3 regions of the Exiguobacterium sp. s138 genome follow, and region 1 is predicted to be linked to each of the others. Evidence: riboswitches for the same ligand, from Rfam matches in the RefSeq annotation. Region 1 holds a riboswitch; each other region holds the start of a gene.
What was found. A riboswitch is a leader RNA that binds a small molecule or an ion and turns the genes downstream of it on or off. The one in region 1 is predicted to bind S-adenosylmethionine.
Positions count from the first base shown of each region.

Region 2: it holds a riboswitch for S-adenosylmethionine, as region 1 does, so the genes downstream of both, KNP91_RS07850 (methionine ABC transporter ATP-binding protein) here and KNP91_RS08815 (methionine ABC transporter ATP-binding protein) in region 1, are expected to answer to the same signal.
Region 3: it holds a riboswitch for S-adenosylmethionine, as region 1 does, so the genes downstream of both, KNP91_RS11065 (amino acid permease) here and KNP91_RS08815 (methionine ABC transporter ATP-binding protein) in region 1, are expected to answer to the same signal.

Region 1 is NZ_JACSMW010000003.1:303,024-309,482, forward strand. It holds gene KNP91_RS08805 (alpha-glucosidase) at 1-1,031, opposite strand, end outside; gene KNP91_RS08810 (aminotransferase class I/II-fold pyridoxal phosphate-dependent enzyme) at 1,195-2,382, shown strand; SAM riboswitch class I at 2,445-2,548, shown strand; gene KNP91_RS08815 (methionine ABC transporter ATP-binding protein) at 2,632-3,645, shown strand; gene KNP91_RS08820 (methionine ABC transporter permease) at 3,635-4,300, shown strand; gene KNP91_RS08825 (MetQ/NlpA family ABC transporter substrate-binding protein) at 4,335-5,150, shown strand; gene KNP91_RS08830 (CAP domain-containing protein) at 5,436-6,314, opposite strand.
Region 2 is NZ_JACSMW010000003.1:111,531-117,989, forward strand. It holds gene KNP91_RS07840 (MetQ/NlpA family ABC transporter substrate-binding protein) at 1-746, opposite strand, end outside; gene KNP91_RS07845 (methionine ABC transporter permease) at 781-1,446, opposite strand; gene KNP91_RS07850 (methionine ABC transporter ATP-binding protein) at 1,443-2,465, opposite strand; SAM riboswitch class I at 2,547-2,652, opposite strand; gene KNP91_RS07855 (bifunctional cystathionine gamma-lyase/homocysteine desulfhydrase) at 2,712-3,878, opposite strand; gene KNP91_RS07860 (PLP-dependent cysteine synthase family protein) at 3,871-4,794, opposite strand; gene KNP91_RS07865 (S-ribosylhomocysteine lyase) at 4,791-5,255, opposite strand; gene KNP91_RS07870 (class I SAM-dependent methyltransferase) at 5,259-5,897, opposite strand; gene KNP91_RS07875 (thioredoxin family protein) at 6,447-6,459, opposite strand, start outside.
Region 3 is NZ_JACSMW010000004.1:184,401-190,859, forward strand. It holds gene KNP91_RS11055 (MarR family winged helix-turn-helix transcriptional regulator) at 1-138, shown strand, start outside; gene mmuM (homocysteine S-methyltransferase) at 229-1,161, opposite strand; gene KNP91_RS11065 (amino acid permease) at 1,136-2,536, opposite strand; SAM riboswitch class I at 2,617-2,718, opposite strand; gene KNP91_RS11070 (polysaccharide pyruvyl transferase family protein) at 2,827-4,245, opposite strand; gene KNP91_RS11075 (ketopantoate reductase family protein) at 4,445-5,353, opposite strand; gene KNP91_RS11080 (GntR family transcriptional regulator) at 5,536-6,252, shown strand; gene gntK (gluconokinase) at 6,245-6,459, shown strand, end outside.

The DNA of each region.
Region 1 (6,459 bases):
GGTAACGTATGAAGCATCAAGCCCAGTAGCTTGGCACTTTCGACACGATACCGTTCGCTTCCGAACCGGGTCACCTGACGGGTGTGGTCATGGTTATTCAAAAACTGTGACGCGACTCCGCTCGGATAAAGCGCTTCGTACCAGCGCTTCTGGATTTGTTTGAAGCGCGGTAAATCCATCGTCTCCATGTCGTCCGCGACTTCAAAGTGAAACAAGGTTCGCAACTCATCTCGTTCTTCGCCGACATACAGCAATCCGTCTTCCGGTCCGACGAACGGAATTTCACCGACGGTAAAGAGGTCCGTCCCCGCCAACACTTCCCGGTGCATCTCCTGCAACAACTCGTGAATGCCCGGCTGATTCCCTAAGTACGATAAATCCAAAGGATCCGCGACATCATCGTACGTCGCCCGTTTCTTGATCAGATTGATGACATCCATCCGGAAGCCGTCGATTCCCTTGTCGGCCCACCAGTGCATCATCGAATAAACAGCTTCCCGTACAGCCGGTTGTTCCCAGTTCAAGTCCGGCTGTTCGGACGCAAACGAATGGAAATAATACTGTTCGCGCGTCTCATCCCACGTCCAGGGACTCGGTGCGAAATAGGAGCGCCAATTGTTCGGCGGTGTTCCTTTGACTCCGTCCTGCCAAATGTACCAATCGGCCTTCTCGTTCGTCCGACTGCTGCGGGATTCCTTAAACCACGCATGTTGATCACTCGTATGATTGACGACTAAATCAAGAATCAATTTCAGCCCCCGTTCATGCGCTGCTGTAATCAATGCTTCCAGGTCGGACATCGTTCCCGCCTTTTTCATGATGGTATAGTAGTCGGAAATATCGTAGCCATTGTCGACATCCGGTGATGTATAACAGGGATTTAACCAGATGACATCGACACCAAGCGACGCGATGTAATCCAACTTTTCCATCACCCCGCGTAAATCGCCCATTCCATCTCCATCCGAATCCTTAAAACTGCGCCAATACACTTGATAGACAACGGCTTCTTTCCACCAGGCTCGATTCATCCCATCAGCTCCTTTGTGATTCAATCGTCTTCTAGTTCAGTGTATCAAAAACACGAAAGCTATCGGTTCTTTTTACCAATTATCAGCAGTTATTAAAAAACTCTTTTATTTTTTCTGAAAATTCGTTATCCTTGACGACAATACCCAACAAGGAGGAAGACAAATGAAACATTTTGCCCCATCGATCGCGATTGATCGGTTACCCGCTCCGGTCTTCGCTGAGCTTGCCCAGCGAATTGGTTCCGTCAAAGCCGCCGGCCACGATGTCATCACGCTTGGTCAAGGAACACCGGATCAGACGACACCTGTACATATTCTAGATGCCTTAAAAGAGGCGATTAATGACGCGGCGAATCTCCAGTATCCGCCGTTTCGCGGCCATGATTTCCTCAAACAGGCCGTTGCTGACTTTTATCAGACGGAGTTTGGTGTAACGATTGATCCGGCTTCCGAAGTCGCCATTCTGCTCGGAAGTAAAGCGGGCATCGTCGCGTTACCGCAAACGATCGTCAATCCGGGCGAAGGCGTCATCGTTCCGGATCCCGGCTACCCCGACTACCTGTCCGGTGCGGCCCTTGCCGGAGCTTACCCGATTACCTTGCCGCTCCTTGCGGAAAATGCCTTTTTACCCGACTACACGCTGCTCGATACGACGGACGTCGAACGGGCTCGGATGCTGTTCCTCAACTATCCGAGTAATCCGACTGGTGCGACCGCGACGGCGGAAGCTTTTGAACAGACCGTCGCCTTCGCTGACGCGAACGACATCTGCGTCGTCCATGACCTGGCGTACGGCGGCATCAGCTTTGACGGTCCGACCCGAAGCTTCCTCCAGACGGAAGGCGCAAAAAATGTCGGAATCGAACTGTTTTCGTTATCGAAACGCTTTAATATGTCCGGTTTCCGGATTGCCTTCGCGATTGGTAACCCGTCCGTCATCTCAAGTATCGAGACGTACCAGGAACACTTATACGTCAGTGCCTTCACACCGATCCAGCATGCGGCGACGGTTGCCCTCTCAAGCGATCAGACGTGTGTCCGCGAACTCAGTGCCCTGTATGAAGCGCGTCGTGATGCCTTATTCGGTAAATTACAGGAGATTGGATGGGAAGGACCGGTCCCGGGTGGTTCGTTCTTCGTTTGGTTGCCGGTCCCGTCCGGCTTTACGTCGCAAAGCTTTACCGACCATCTGCTCGACGAAGCACACGTCGCTGTCACACCGGGACATTTCTTTGGTGAATACGGTGAAGGCTACGTCCGGATCAGCCTGATTGCCGACGCCGAACGATTGGTCGAAGCTGCCGAACGGATCGGTCAGTTGAATCTGTTTCAACAAACAGTTGCGGAATAATTCCGAAAAAATGTTTGACAAATGGGAATGATTTCCGTTACAGTAAGTCCCAACAGCATATCTACTTATCGAGAGCGACCGAGGGATTAGGCCCAACGACGTCCGGCAACCACCTTTAAGGAACGGTGCCACATCCTACAGAATGTTTCATTCTGAGAGATAAGTTACGAAATCTTACACTTCGTCGCTTTTTTCTGGTTGCTCTTAACTGGAAAAAGGCGATTTTTTTGTATAGGGAGGAAACAGCAGATGATTGAATTCAAAGGCATCACCAAACGGTTCGTACGTGACCGGACACCGATTTTCGCCCTGCGTGACGTCAACTTAACGATTCAGCAAGGAGAAATTTTTGGCATCATCGGTGAATCCGGTGCCGGAAAAAGTACGTTGCTGCGCTTGATCAACGGACTCGAAACACCGACCCAAGGAACGGTCAAAGTATCAGGTGTCAAACTGTCCGATTTATCCAAAGGCAGCCTAAGAGAGTTGCGCCTGAAGATCGGAATGATCTTTCAACATTTCCAATTGATTCAATCGCGGAACGTTTCCGACAACATCGGATTTGCCTTAAAAGCAGCCGGCGTCAAACGCAGTGAGTTCCCAAGCCGAATTAAAGAACTTGTCACGCTAGTCGGACTTGAAGGATTTGAGACGAACTTCCCAAGTCAACTCAGTGGCGGACAAAAACAACGGGTCGGGATTGCCCGCGCCCTTGCGAATAATCCGAGCGTCCTGTTATGTGACGAAGCCACGTCCGCTCTCGATCCAGTCACGACACTGCAAATCCTGGATTTGCTGAAGGACTTGAATGAACGGCTTGGCTTGACGATCATCCTGATCACCCATGAAATCGATGTCGTCAAACAAATCTGCCACCGCGTTGCCGTCATGGCGCAAGGTGAAGTCGTCGAAGTTGCGAACACCTACGACATATTTAGTCAGCCGACCCATGACGTCACAAAACATTACGTCGACACGGCACTCCAAATCGAATTGCCGGAACGGATACTCCGGACAACACCCGGCAAAATCATCCGTCTGCAATTCACGGGAGAAAAGACCGGTGAGAGCACGCTGTCAGAAGCGATCAAACAGTTTGATATTTCCGTCAGCATCCTCCACGGAAAGGTCGATTATATTCAAAACGTTGCCTTCGGAGTCCTGATCGTCAGCTTGACAGGTCCGACGCTTCATGTGAACCGGGCTCTGACATGGCTCGAAGAACAACTCCACACGCTTGAGGTGATCCAGGATGTGGCTTGAACGAGTTGAAATCATGTTACCGGATCTTGCGAAAGCTTTAGCGGAGACGGCGTTGATGGTCGGGATTTCCCTCGGTTTTGCGCTCGTCGTCGGGATTCCACTCGGGATTTTACTGTTCATCACGGACCGGGGACTGTTTTTCCAAAACGTCGTCGTTCGCAGCATCTTGGACTTTTTCGTCAATATCGTCCGTTCGTTGCCGTTCATCATCCTGCTCGTCGCCTTAATTCCGCTGACCCAACTGTTACTGGATAATACAATCGGACCAACAGCCGCTTCCGTCAGCCTGAGTGTTGCTGCGATTCCGTTTCTCGCCCGGCTGGTCGAGACATCACTCCGGGAGATTCCCCCGGGATTGATTGAAGCAGCGGAAGCGTGCGGGGCTACGCCGGTCCGGATCATCATCAGTGCCCTGTTACCGGAAGCTCTTCCCGGGATCATTCAAGCCGTGACCTTGACGACGATCAGCCTGATCGGTTTTTCCGCAATGGCTGGTATCGTCGGTGGCGGTGGCGTTGGTGACCTTGCCATCCGCTTCGGCTATTACCGGTACGATAATGTCGTCATGATCGTGACGATCGTCGTCCTCGTCATCATTGTTCAAAGTATTCAGGGGCTCGGCAATGTTCTGGCCCGTCGTGCTGATAAACGTTAACCACACATAGAGAATCGTAAGGGAGAGAATGAATATGAAAAAACGTTATGCCTTTTTAGCAACAGGACTACTCGGAGCCGGAATTCTTGCCGGTTGCGGTGACGGCAGCGCCAAAGAAGAGAACAAGTCGATCAAGATCGGAGCGACAAGCGGTCCTTACAGCGATATGGTCAAAGAAGCGATCCAGCCCGGTCTTGAAAAGAAAGGATACGACGTTGAAATCGTCGAGTTCGGGGATTATATTCAACCGAACATTGCGCTTGGCAGTGGTGATATCGATGCCAACCTGTTCCAGCATTCGATTTATCTGAAGACGTTTGCGAAGGAAAAGAACCTCGATCTTAAAGGACTGATTACCGTCCCGACGGCACCGATGGGACTATACAGCAAATCCTACAAGTCGCTTGATGACGTCAAGACGGGAGCGGAAGTCGCGACACCAAACGATCCGACGAACCAGGCCCGGGCACTGAATCTGTTGGCTGAACAAGGTTGGATTGAACTCAAAGCCGACGCGGACCCGTTGACGGTCTCTGAAAAAGATATCGCAAAGAATCCGAAGAAACTTGTCATCAAACCCCTCGAGGCCGCTCAACTGCCGCGTGCCATTGACAGTGTCGATATCTCTGCCGTTCCGGGAAACTTTGCGTTAGCTGCGAAATTTGATTTACTCGATGCACTGGCACTCGAAAAAATGGATGAGCAGTACCGCAACCTGGTCGCCATCAAAACTTCTAATGCAGATAAACAACTGGCGAAAGACTTAACGGCTGTCGTCAAATCGGATGACTTTAACGCTGTCATCGAAAAGTCCTTTAAAGGCTTCAGTAAACCCGAGTGGGCAAACTGACATAACTCTTTTTGTCTATTAGTTCATCTAAAGATGATATAAAACCCCTGAAACAGCTGCCTCCCCTTACAAAAAGGAGGTGGAACGGTTTCAGGGGTTTTCCATTGAATGATGACGCTTTGAGAAGACAAGGCTTCGTCAATCAAAAGCCCGCTCTCATTTTTAAAGATAGGATTCAAATCTAGATGGTGCGTCATCCATCTACAGATTGATTCACACAAAAGAACCCCAATTTCTCTTTCGCGAAATCGGGGTGATACGTATATTTTCGTTTTAAATGTTACTTCAGGGCGTCCGGAAATTAATCGTAAAGTACGGTGCATTGTCACGGAACGCGACACCGGTATCCGCCTGTTCGAAGGTCTTGTTCATGATGTTATCACGGTGTCCTTTGGAGTTCATCAAGCCCCAGTGCGCTGCAAAGACATTCGGATAGCCCATCGACAGATTTTCTCCGGCTGCCGAGAAGCGGATCCCGTTTTCTTTCATTCGAGCAAACGGGTTACGTCCTTCCGGATCGGTATGAGAGAAGAAATTATTCTTCGCCATGTTTTCGCTGTGTGCCCGCGTGACCGGTTTTAAGGGACTGTACGGTGTCAGCGCTCCGAGCTTATAATCGGCCCGGTCCCAGTTCATCAGACGCAACATCAGCTTCTCATCTGTCGTTCGCAAGGCAGTGGACGCCTTGCCGTAAAATCCGCTTTTCTTCGCTTCGACTTCTTTTGGGATCGCGAGTGTCGCTTTGACTTTATCGCCGTCGTGCTGATCAAAGAAATACGTCACGTACCGGTCATTCTTTTCATAGACGGCGGCATGATCGAGATTCAGCAAATAGTTCGTATTGCCTTTCCGGTACGACTTGACGGCTTTCCAGCCTTTTTTCGCAAGGGTCGATTCCGTGTCTTTATTTAAGACGGCCCCTTGCGTCGTCACACCGTTTTTCGAACGGTACTTTCCGTAATCCTTTCCGTCTTTCGTCAACGCCACGAACTCCTCTGTTGCCGTCCGCCTGACTTCCCAGTCATAACCCGGGTATTCACTTGTATATCGATCAATCAGCGTTCCGCCGCTTTTCGGGTAATCCGCTTCTGCTTGTTCCATCGGGGTATTCTCATAACTGAAGAAAGCGACCGCTGCTACTCCGAGTACTAACCACTTTTTCATGTACCTTTCGCCTCCTCATGTCTTCCATTACCCTAATTTTAAAAGAAATGCGTCTGTTCGAACAGTCTAAGCTGTCGTTTCAAGTGAAATCACACGATTCCCTGTTCCGCTTCACAGTTTTGACACATCTCAGATTTTTTGTGCA
Region 2 (6,459 bases), 190 kb from region 1:
GTGACGCGTTTGTCTTTTTCATCGCCATCACGTGTGACGATGATGTTGACGTACGGTGAAGACTCGTCTTCCAGGGCAATCGTATCTTTCAACGGGTTCAACCCGTTGTCAATCGCATAGTTCGTGTTGATGAGGACCGCGTCGCCTTCGTTGTTTTTGTAAGCTTGCGGTAAGAGTGACGCTTCGATGTTTGTTTTGAACTTGATGTTTTTCGGGTTTTCCGCGATGTCTTTGAGCTGTGCATCGGTTGTTTTACCGTCTTTCAACTTGATCAGCCCTTCGTTTTGAAGGAACGTCAAGACACGTCCGCGTTCAGCGACGTTTGAGCTCGTTAAGATCGTTGCACCTTTTGGCAGTTCATCCAAAGACTTGTATTTTTTAGAGTAGACACCGAGCGGTTCGACGTGAACGCCGCCGGCACTCGCGAATTTATAGTCTTTGTTTTCTTTTTCCTGTTGCTCCAGGTACGGGACGTGTTGGAAATAGTTCGCATCGATTTCTTTTTCAGCAAGTGCTTTGTTCGGCAGGACGTAATCCTGGAACTTTTTGATTTCGAGTTTATAGCCTTTTGCTTCATATTCTTTTTGGACGTGCTCGAGAATTTCAGCATGGGGAACGTTTGACGCTCCGATGACGAGTGTTTTTGAATCGCTGCTGCCTGATGAAGATTCTTCTCCACATGCTGCAAGACTGACTGCTAAGACCGATACGGTTGCTGTGCCGACGAATTTTTTCCAAAGTTTCATGAATGATTCCTCCCAAGGTTAAATAAGATAGGTGTTACCGTTTATCGATGGCTTTGACAAGCAGGTCACCGATAATTTGAATGATGAAGACGATGACAAGAATCAACAGTGTCGCGATGACCGTGATGTTATTTTGTGAACGCTGGAATCCTTCGATGAAGGCCATGTCCCCCAGTCCACCACCACCGGCTAACCCGGCCATTGCCGTGTAACCGACGAGTGCGACAAGCGTAACGGTGATTCCTGAGACGATTGCCGGCAAGGCTTCCGGAATCAGGACTTTATAGATGATTTGAAACTTCGTTGCTCCCATCGATTCAGCCGCCTCAATGACACCCTTATCGACTTCACGAAGTGCCAGTTCGACCATCCGACCGTAAAACGGTGCTGCACCGAGAATTAACGCAGGTAATGCAGCCGTTGGTCCTAAGAATGATCCGACGATGATTTTCGTGATCGGGATCAACAGAATCAATAGAATGATAAACGGGATCGAGCGGAAGATATTGACTAAAAAGCTGAGCACGGAATATAGTGTTCGGTTTTTAAACAACAATTCTTCGTTCGTCGCATATAACAACAGACCGATTGCCAATCCAAGGACAAACGTTGCGAGCCCTGCAACGGCCGTCATATAAACGGTGCTGCCGGTTGCTTCCCAGACCATATCCCAATCCACATCTGCAAAAAATGTACTCATCGGTGATCCACCTCCACTTCAACGTCACTCGCTTGAAGTTTGGCGATGACCGCTTGTGCTTCCTGTTCCGAACCGAGCAACTGAATGAACAGCGTTCCGAGTGCTCCGTCCTGCGTCTGTCCGACGTTTCCGCCGATGATATTGAATAATAAGTTCGAATCTTTCATGACTTCGGCAAGGATCGGACTTTCCGCCGTCGAACCGACAAACGTCAGCTGGACGATTTTCCCGGTCGGATACCGCTCGCGTAATTTCGCAAACGTCAATTCGTTTTCAGACGGTGACGTCAATTGTTTGACGAACTCTTTTGTCATCGCCTGTTTCGGGTGACGGAATACTTCAGCAACCGGTCCCTGTTCGACGATTTTTCCGGCTTCCATGACGGCGACCCGGTGACAGATTTTTTGAATGACATGCATCTCGTGTGTGATCAAGACGATGGTCAGTTTTAATTTTTTGTTGATGTCGACCAACAACTCGAGGATCGAGTCGGTCGTTTTTGGATCCAGCGCACTTGTCGCTTCGTCACAGAGTAAGACGTCCGGATTGGATGCCAGTGCCCGGGCAATCCCGACCCGTTGTTTTTGTCCACCTGACAGTTGCGATGGATAAGCGCCTTCACGTCCGTCGAGTCCGACGAGCTGAATCAGTTCGGCAACCCGTTCTTTACGGCGGGCTTTCGGATAACCGCCGAGCTCAAGCGGGAACATAATGTTTTCTTCGACTGTCCGTGACCAAAGCAGATTAAAGTGTTGGAACACCATTGAGACGTTTTTACGGACGCCCCGTAATTCTTTTGGTTTGAGCGTCGTCATTTCGACACCATCGATTTGAATCGAGCCGCTCGTCGGTGCCTCAAGCATGTTCAGCAAACGAATCAGTGTTGATTTCCCTGCCCCTGAATAACCGATTATCCCAAAAATTTCACCGCGCTCGATTGACAAGTCGACATTGACGACGGCTTCAACCGATCCGCGCTTCGAGCGATAAATCTTTCCTACATCCTGTAAGCGAATCAATACGGTCCCTCCTAAACATAAAAAAAAGTGCGCACGTTTTAGAGCAAACGCGCGCACTTTTTCAGTACACAAAACCATTTGCTCTCATCTTGCAGACAATCGTCTGCTGGAATTAGCACCACTTCGGAATAAATTCCGCGGTTGCCGGGTTTCATCGGGCCAGTCCCTCCACCACTCTCGATAAGAGTTATCGGTATTTAGTTATTTTTAATATAATCTGAATATTAGCAGGGGTTATTTTGCTTGTCAAACAGTTTTTTCTGAAACCGGTTGAAGCAGACTGAAAGCACGTGCCAAATCTTCTTTCAAGTCTTCCGCGTCCTCAAGACCGACCGAGATCCGAACGAGACCATCTGTAATTCCGAGTTCTGCGCGACGCTCTGCTGGAATCGACGCATGCGTCATCCGTGCCGGAACGGAAATCAAACTCTCGACCGCTCCAAGACTTTCAGCCAATGTGAAGAAATGTGTCGCTTCGACGAGTTTCTCCGCATTTTCTGCTGAACCGACATCAAAACTGATCATTCCGCCGAAACCGGTCGCCTGTTTCTGTTGTGTCGCGTGACCCGGATGTGATGCCAGTCCCGGATAGAAGATGTTTGAAACGACGTCCTGTTCCTGTAAGAACTGAACGAGATCGTGTGATGTTTCTTCGATTGCATCCATCCGGATACCAAGCGTCCGTAATCCACGGACGAGCAGGAAGCTGTCCTGCGGTCCAAGAATACCGCCGGTCGAGTTCTGGATGAAGTGAAGATCTTCTCCGAGCTCGTCGCTGTTGACAACGACAAGTCCGGCGACGACGTCCGAATGACCGCCGATGTATTTTGTCGCGCTGTGCAGCACGATATCTGCGCCGAGAGCGAGTGGTTGTTGCAAGTAAGGTGTCGCGAATGTGTTATCGACGACGAGTTTCAAGTTGTTGCGTTTCGCGATCTCAGCAACTGCTGCGATATCTGTAACTTTCAACAACGGGTTCGTCGGTGTTTCGACATACAGCATCTTCGTGTTGTCTTGCACCGCAGCTTCCGTCGCCGCGAGATCCGTCGTATCGACGAACGTCACTTGGATGTTGAACTTCGGTAAGACACGCTGCATCAAACGGAATGTCCCGCCGTAGACGTCATCTGTCATGACGATGTGGTCGCCTGATTCGAGCAGGTTGAACACCGCGTGAATCGCTGCCATCCCTGATCCGAAGGCAAAACCGCGTGCACCGCCTTCAAGATCGGCAATCAGACGTTCGATGCTCGTCCGTGTCGGGTTCGCTGTCCGGGAATACTCATATCCTTCTTTTAACTGACCAATTTTTTCCTGTTTGTAGGTACTTGTCTGATAAATCGGGGGTGTAACGGCACCTGTTGCTCGATCGACGCCTGTTCCTCCATGAATCAATGCTGTCTTTTTACGCATGTGTCTCGTCCACCTTTTCAAAGATTTGTTGGCTTAAATACCGTTCGGCACTGTCCGCAAAGACGGTGACGATGGTACTGCCGGGAAAACGATGTGCCAGATCAAGTGCTGCAACGAGTGCCGCGCCGGCCGAACTGCCGACGAGCAATCCTTCACGGGCCGCCAGTTCATGGACTTTCGTAAAAGCGTCATGATCGGAAATCGTATGAATTTCATCCACTAAGTCACGGGAAACGAGACTTGGCCATTTGGCCGTCCCGATGCCTTCCGTCTTATGCGGTCCGGCTGGTCCCCCGTTGAGGACCGATCCTTCCGGTTCAACGATTGCACCTTTTGTCCCGAGACGTTCTTTTAAATACGCCGCTGTTCCGGCAAACGTTCCACCTGAACCGCATCCAGCAACGAACCAATCAATCTGATCCAGCTCCGCCATCAGCTCAGGACCAAGTGTCCGCTGATACGTAACCGGATTTTCTTCGTTTTCGAATTGAAGCGGGACATAGCTGTTCGGAATCGTTTGTCCCAGTTCTTTTGCTTTATCAATTGCGCCTTGCATATCGAGTTCAGTTGGTGTGTTGACGACAGTCGCGCCGAGTGCTCGCATCAACGTCTGTTTCTCCTGGCTGAACTTTTCCGGAACGACACAGATGACTTGAAGGTCATATTTTTTAGCGGCGAGCGCCAAACCGATGCCGGTGTTGCCGGCAGTCGGTTCGATGATCGTTCCGCCTCGTGTCACATATCCCTGTTCGATCGCGGCATCAACGAGTTGAATGCCCAGGCGGTCTTTGACGCTGCCCCCAGGGTTCATCCATTCGAGCTTCGCCAAAATCCGCGTACCAGCAGGCAAATCGAATGAAGTAATCTCGTAGAGCGGCGTATTTCCGACGAGGTCGCGGACTGATTTCGCGATCATCCGAAGACGATGTCCCATTCATCACGACCGGCAAGCATTTTCTCGGCATAGTGCTTCGCTCCTTTAAGGTCGTGGGCGCTTGCAAATCCGCATTGGACTTCGTTTTGCGCTGGAATTTCTTCTGCTGCTAAGACGTCTTTTAATGTTTTCTCAACGAGTTCGCTCATTTTTTCGACCGAATCGAAGTTCATCATCGCCATGTAGAAACCTGTTTGGCATCCCATCGGCGACACATCGATGACGTCATCCGAGTAATTGCGGATATTTTCAGCGAGTAAGTGCTCGAGTGTGTGCATCGCACGCATCGGCATTTGTTCCACGTTCGGTTGTGTGAAGCGGATGTCGTATTTGACGACTTGATCGACTTTACCGTCTTTGTAACCGGCGACGCGGATATAAGGTGCTTTGACTTTCGTATGGTCCAGGTTAAAGCTTTCTACGTTCATTTTTTTGAGTGTCATGATTTATTCCCCCATTTTCTCGGCTTCTACGAGCCAGACGAAGTGATTGTATTGTGTAAATGAAACATCGAATCCGCGCGATGCAAAAATCTGTTCCATCACCGGAATCAGTGGATAAAACTCGCGTTCCAAATCTTCTGCGAGTCCGTTAAACCCTTGGGCTTTCGCTTCAGCGATTGTCTGCAAACGCGCTTCTTCCGACACGAACATCGTATCGGCATAGACGATTTTTCCGTCATGCGGCAAAATCTTCGCCATCAAATCAACGGCTTCTCCCTTTTCCTCATCCGTCAGATGATGAAACGCATAGGTCGAAACAAAGCTTTTCGCATGGTCCGCCGTAAACGACAGGAAGTGTCCGTCCTGCACCGGAAGTTCCGGAATCTTGTTGATGAGAATATCCCGCATCTCTGGACTCGGTTCAACGGCAAGAACATGATCATGTCGCTCCAGCAACCGCTGTGTCAGGTTGCCGGTTCCGGCCCCGAACTCAACGACCGGTGAGACAGCTTTCGTTGCGACGGTATCCAATATTTCTTCATAACGACGAAAGACTTCTTTGTACTCCGGATCATGCCCCGTTACTGTGTCGTCGTATGTTGACGCCCACTCTGTAAAAACATCCATAAAACGTACTGTCATGCCTGTTCGTCCTCCGTATCTCTCTTTTAATTCCGACTAATCGGATATGAATTAAAGTAATTTACCTTAATCGCATTGTAGCAGGGAGATTTCCGAATGGCAAGACGACTGCTTTAAATTTTTTGGAAAACAAAAAAAAGGCGTTGCCGGAGAACCGGCAACACGAATAATGTGGTTAGAAATGCCACGAAGGAAAACCCAGCTCTGACACGAACTTCTTCGTTCGTCGTATCAGAGGACGGCGCCTTTTCGACATATCAGTTGAACTGGACTCCCATGACAGATCTCCTGCTCGAATCCCGAATTGTTTCCTTGCGCCGCTTCGTCTTTGGGGGACGACTTAAGGGGAGACAACCAAACAATGGAGGATTTTTTTGAACGGTTCTGGAATGAAAAGCAACAGCCAACTCATATCTCTGCCAGACTTCCTATAAAAGCATTTCTAGAAGTTGATATGAATATACCATTCATAATTTAGCATTGTCAATGAATTATTGTAAATATTCCGACAATTTAGCGTAAAGAGAAATCTCGGATGGATTTCCCTTCTTACTCAGCACAA
Region 3 (6,459 bases), on a different contig from region 1:
GGTCAACAAGAGCTCGAAATTTACCGGACAGCCCGTTTAACAAGCATCGAACGGTTATTACATGACTGGCCGGATGAAGATGCCGAATCGTTCGGTCGGTTGCTGAAACAGTTCAACCAAGCGTTACGGGAACGGTGAGTTTCTGAAAATACGAAATATCAGTCTAAAAAGAGGACGGATGCAAAATTCCGCTCTCTTTTTTTGTCCTTCATTAGATACGACTTCCGGTTAACCGATTGTCACCTTTTGCTGAATCCGCTCAATCTGCTCCGGTGTCGTCCGACAACATCCGCCGATTAACCGGGCACCTGCGGCATACCATTCCGGAGCAATGTCTTCAAACGCTGTACACACTGTTTCACCGGACCAGGTCTTGCTGACCGGATCATACTGCTCACCGGAATTCGGATAGACGATAATCGGGACATCCGTCAGTTGTTTTAATGTCGTGATGAACTCTGTCGCAATCGATGCCGGAAAACAGTTCGCGCCGATCGCCGCCAGTTGCGGATGATCTCCTAACGCTTCGATACATTCACTCAACGGTGTTCCTTCACTGATGTGTGTTGCGTCACGCAGGGAAAAGGCAAGCCAGGCCGATTGTTCCGGAAACTCCTCGAGCAGCCGGAACAGCATTTTCGCTTCCTGCAAGGAGGGAATCGTCTCAAATGCCAACACGTCCGCCCCTGCCGCGATTAACGCTTCCAGACGAGGACGGTGGAAAGCTTCAAGTTGCGCATCGTCGACTCCGTAATGACCGATGTATTCGGATCCGTCCGAGAGATAGGCACCATAAGGACCAATCGATCCCGCAATCAAAGCGTGATCCGCTGCCGGTCCGGTTTCCGCACGTGCCTGCTGTGCCAGATAGACCGTTTGTTTCATCAGCTCGATCGCTTCCTCTTCTTTAATCCCCCGGCTGCTGAAGCCGGCGACACTCGCTTGGTAGCTGGACGTGATGGCGCAATCCGCCCCGATTTTAAAATAATCCGCATGGACGCGGTGAATCTGTTCCGGTTCTTCAAGCAGTACCCGGGCCGACCAAAGCGGATCATCGAGATTTCTCCCATGGCGTTCAAGTTCCGTCGCCAGTGCTCCGTCCAATAAAATATAGGGTTTTTCTTTTAACAGTTGTTCAACTGGATTGTTGTTCTTTGACATCTTCCACACTCCGTTTCCATGATGTTTTTGTCAGATGATGAACGATGTAACAGACCGCGATAAACGGAACCCCGAAATAGAGGGCGACCCGTTGCGTCGGATCAAAGGCGATTCCGATCAATGAAGCCAAACACATTAAAAACGACAGAATCGGTACAAACGGATACCAGGGCGTCCGGTAAACCAAATCGTTTAGATCATGCCCCTCTTGCAGATAGCGCTTGCGGAACATGAACTGTGAGGCGCTGATACTCATCCAGACAACGACGACTGCCAGTCCCGAGATCGAGACAAGCGCAATGTAGACGGAACCCGGTGCATAGACGCTGGAGAACAGGGCAAGCAGACCACCGAGCATACTGAAGAGAACGGCACGTGTCGGTACTCCGCTCGCATTTAATTTAGAAAAGTACGGCGTAATCATCCGTTGATCGGATAAAGACCAAAGCATCCGTGATGCGGCGTACAGACCGGAGTTCGCTGCCGATAAAATCGCTGTCAGGATGACGAAGTTCATGATGTCTGCTGCAAACGGGAGACCGATCCGTTCGAACACGGCAACGAACGGACTTTCGAGCACTCCTTTTGAGTCATTCGGTAACAGAATCGCGAGCACAATGATCGTTCCGACAAAAAATAGCACGAGCCGGAAGACAGTCGTTCGAATGGCCAGCGGCACCGTTCGTTTCGGATCAACGGCTTCACCTGCCGCAATCCCGATCAACTCTGTTCCGGAATAGGCAAAGTTGACCGCGAGCATGGTCATCAAGATGGCGAATGCTCCGTGTGGAAACAGTCCACCCTCCGTCAAAGGAGCAAGCATCGGAGCCTGAGATCCCTCGGCAAGCGGTAAAAATCCGACGATTGCCGCTGTCCCTAAGACGATGAACACTAAAATCGTCAGCACCTTGACGGCGGAAAACCAAAATTCGACTTCTGCGAACAATCGAACCGTCAAGACGTTAATCCCTAAAATCATGACAACGAATAACGTGCTGAACAGCCAGACCGGAACGTCCGGAAACCAGCGTTGCATCAATAAACCGGCCGCCGTAAACTCTGAACCGAGCGCAACCGTCCAAGTCAGCCAGTAGAGCCAGGCGACGGTATAACCTGTTCCGGACCCAAGATATTTTGTCGCGTAACTGTGAAAGGCACCGGTTTCCGGCATATGTACGCTCAACTCTCCTAAACAGAGCATGACGAGATATACGGCAAGCGCTCCGACCAGGTACGATAAAATCGTGCCGACACGCCCTGCCTGCTCCAGCGTATACCCTGTACTTAAAAATAATCCCGTCCCGATGACACCGCCAAGTGACAGCATGACGATATGCCGGGATTCCATTTTCCGACGAAACGTTCCTTCTTTCATTGCTCCTCCACACTCCTCTTTCTCTCATAAAATAAAAAACGCACCCACATACATGGGTGCGTCGGTCGACAATAAAAAGAAGCTTATCGATCGGGTACGGCACCCGCAGGAATTAGCACAGTATCTTTCGACCTGTTGCTGAGGCTTCAAAGGGCCAGTCCCTCCACCTCTCTGGATAAGAATGTAATTTTTCATAACAGTACCAACCCCGTTCTGATATTGTCAACACAATTCAGAATTTATCATACAAAAAAACGTCTTACACCAAATTGGTATAAGACGTCTGTCGCTTATTTTTTCGCAAACAAATCGGCAGTCTTCAATGCCATTCGAACCGCTTTCCGGTTCAATGTGCCTTGTTGATGCTTCATTTCTTTTGTTTGATTGTTCAACTTGCCTTGAAGTGACTTGATTTTCTTATCTTTTTCAGCCATTTTTGCTTTATCGCGTTTTTGAGCAGCCACGATTTTTTGCTCTTCGGCTGGGAAGTATGATTCAAAACGTGAAACAGCTTCTTCGATGCTGATTCCTGTGATCGGTTTAACGACCGGGAGCAACTCTGCTTTTGCCATTTCGCGATCAAACGGAACGTTCTCCGGATAGTTCGTTTCTTTATAGATGTGCTCTAAATCATTTGTGTTCAAGAAATCAACGAAGTTGTCGAAGTTACGTGCCTGAACACGTGTCGGGCTTTGGAAGTCCGCCGACTCAATCACATCCGACAAGCGTGTGCTGTCCGTGATGTCATTTGCCCAGATGTGTGTCAATTGGTGATAATCCGTTAATTCACGCATCCGTGCATCTTTCGGAATCAGGATACTTGGTGTTCCGGCAAGTGTTGCCGTGATGTTACCGTGAAGACGTGCTCCGAAGCTGAAGTCAGCTTCTTTCAAGAAGTCGATCCATGTCTGTGCGTTCAGGAAGAAACGGACACGGTCGTTCATGTAAGTCGGATCCGACATCTTGACCGGATAGTTCGTGACCGATAAGTCAGCAATCGGATGTGTCCCTGTGTACGTCAAGCGTAACTCTTTCATCCATTGCGGGATGAAGTAATGGTTCGGGTACTCTTCCATTCCGCGTGTGATGAAGTTAAGGACGTTTTGCGGTGCAAGACGTGACGAGTTGACACCGATCATTGAATCTTTTGTGATATTCGTTTCACGAATTTTCAAATCACGACCAAACGCATACATCGATGGGCAACCGATGACTTTGTGATCGATTCCTTCGCGGAAACCAAGACGCGTCAAATATTTTGATGTGATTTCGCCGCGAAGTCCAAGCATGCTTGAGCGCTCAAGAACTGCGCTGACAAACGCTTTAACGTCTTCATCAAATGAGAAACCGTCGTTTAAATTCGCTTCAAACGGTGCGCGTAAACCGACACCGATGACGACGACCGGAATCTTTAGTTTTTTAATCAATTTTGTATATTTACGAAGTGTCGGGACGAATTCTTTACGGAATGCATCAGCGAGTGGAATGACATATAAATCGAAGTTCGCATTGATTTCATCTGCACGCTCTTCTTCATAGTAGTAGTAATCCGGTGTGATCGTCGTGCCCTCTGTCATCAAGGTGCGGAAAATACTGTATTGATAAATCAGGTTTCCGACGTTCCCTCCGATTGAGTTATGCTTCATCAAATATTCTGCGTCGAACTGTTCAAACGGTGTCATACCCGCACGGATAATAATACGTTTCATGTAAAATAATTCCCCTCTCACTTCTGTTTTCATTTAAAAAATATAAAATATATTTTGCTTTTTTAACCATCTTGTCTTTTCAAGGATAGTTGAATGCAATTCAGCAAGTCAACGAATAGCTGAAAATTACACATTATTGTGGATTATGAAAAATATAGGCTCAATACAACCTAACAAATGTTCCCTATATAACAACTAGTTAAACATCTTTTCTCGACATACGATAAATTTTGAGATTTGCATAAATCGCCGGCAACATCACTTGCGTCGCTTCATCTTTCGAAAGAAGTGTGCCGAACAAATGAGCTGACTCGACTTCATTACCTTTCTCCATGTCACGTTGTAAGGACGACTTCATCGTTTCATCCATTTGTGCGATCTGTTGCTGTTGAATCTGTTCAATCCCATCACTGAACACAGCACCTTGGCGTTCCATCGCTTCTTTGGCTTCCGTTGCCAGGCGGCGGATCATCATCATTCCTTCTTCCTGCGAACGAATCGGACCGATTGCTGAACGGAAAAGCGACGTCACACCGGAAAACGTCGTGATGAACAGATACTTATTCCACATATCGCGGATAATCGTATCTGAATAGTTGATCGGAGCCGCTGTTCCGGTCAAATGCTGTTTCAATTCTTCCAAGCGGTCTGTCCGCGTTCCCGGCAATGGACCAAATAACAGATGGTGGGACGGACTCGTCTGTACGATGTGTCCTTTTCCATCAAGCGTTGATTCGATGAAACAGAGTCCGCCCAGCACACGTTCCGCTCCGAAGTGTTGCTCCAGTTGCTTTAAATGGGCCATTCCGTTTAGCAACGGCAAAATATATGTATCGGTTGCGACGAACGGTTCGATGTCCTCTAACACCTGCTCCAGATGATAGGCCTTGGTCGATAAAAGAATGACATCAAACGTTCCTTTTTCTCCGGTCCGGATCAGACGCGGAGAACAGGTAATATCTCCATGCAGACTCTTGACCTGAAGTCCCGCACGCAATTCCTCAAACCGGCGTTCACGGACTAAAAATGTGACGTCTTCCCCTTTTTCCGCCAATCGTGCCCCGAAATAACCACCGACGGCACCGGCACCGACTACTAAAATTTTCATTTTATCCCTCCATCTGACTGATGTCTTCCGATCTGTTCTACGCTTTCGTTCTCTAGCCTATCACATCGAAAAGCCGTAATTTTGATAAAGATGACAATTTAATTAAAGCGCTTGCATTTTAGTTTTCCTCGTTTATACTACTTGTATACAAGTATACTTATTCGACAAAGAGGGTGTTTTTTATGTCTGATCTTTTATACCCGATTAAATGGTTATCAAAAGCATCCGCCGGTGATCGTGTCGCCCATGAACTGCGGATGCGGATCATTTCCGGCAAGATCGAGAGCGGTACCGTCCTATCCGAAAACAAACTGGCTGCTGATTTTTCCGTCAGCCGGTCTCCTGTCCGGGATGCCCTGAAGGTATTGGCGTCAGAACGCATCATCCGGTTGGAACGCATGGGCGCCGTCGTCGTCGGACTGTCCAAACAAGACATCCAGGAAATTTACGATGTCCGTCTGTTAATCGAGACGTTCGTCTTCGAGCGGATCGTTAAGATGGATCGAAAGGACCTGGTTCGTGAACTGAGCAAGGTGCTCGAAATGATGAAAATTGCCGTCAAATACAAAGACGCAGATGAATTTTCCTATCAGGATGTTTTGTTCCATGAAACAATTATCCGGTCAATTGACCACGGATACGTCAGCATGATGTGGCAGAATCTCAAACCTGTCATGGAAAGCTTCATCCTGCTGTCGATGCGTCAACGAATCGAAGACGATATAGAAGATTTTGACCGGATTCTCGAGAACCATGCCCTCTACATCGAAGCAATCGAGACCGGCGACCGCAAACGAATGATTGCTTCGCTGCATCAGAACTTCGATGATGTGCAAGAAGTTGAGGATTTATGGAAATCGCAACAACTGATGACGAAAGGAGTCGAACCACATGACTGAACACATGCTAGGGATTGATATCGGGACGACGAGCACCAAAGCCGTACTCTTTACGACAAAAGGGGAAGTCGTCGGACAAACGAACGTCGGTTATCCGCTGCACACGCCGAATCGTTCGACGGCGGAGCAGGATCCGGAAGAGATCTTCCATGCCGTGCTCGAAAGCATCCGGTTGATGACGAAACAACATCCGACCGAGCAACCGAA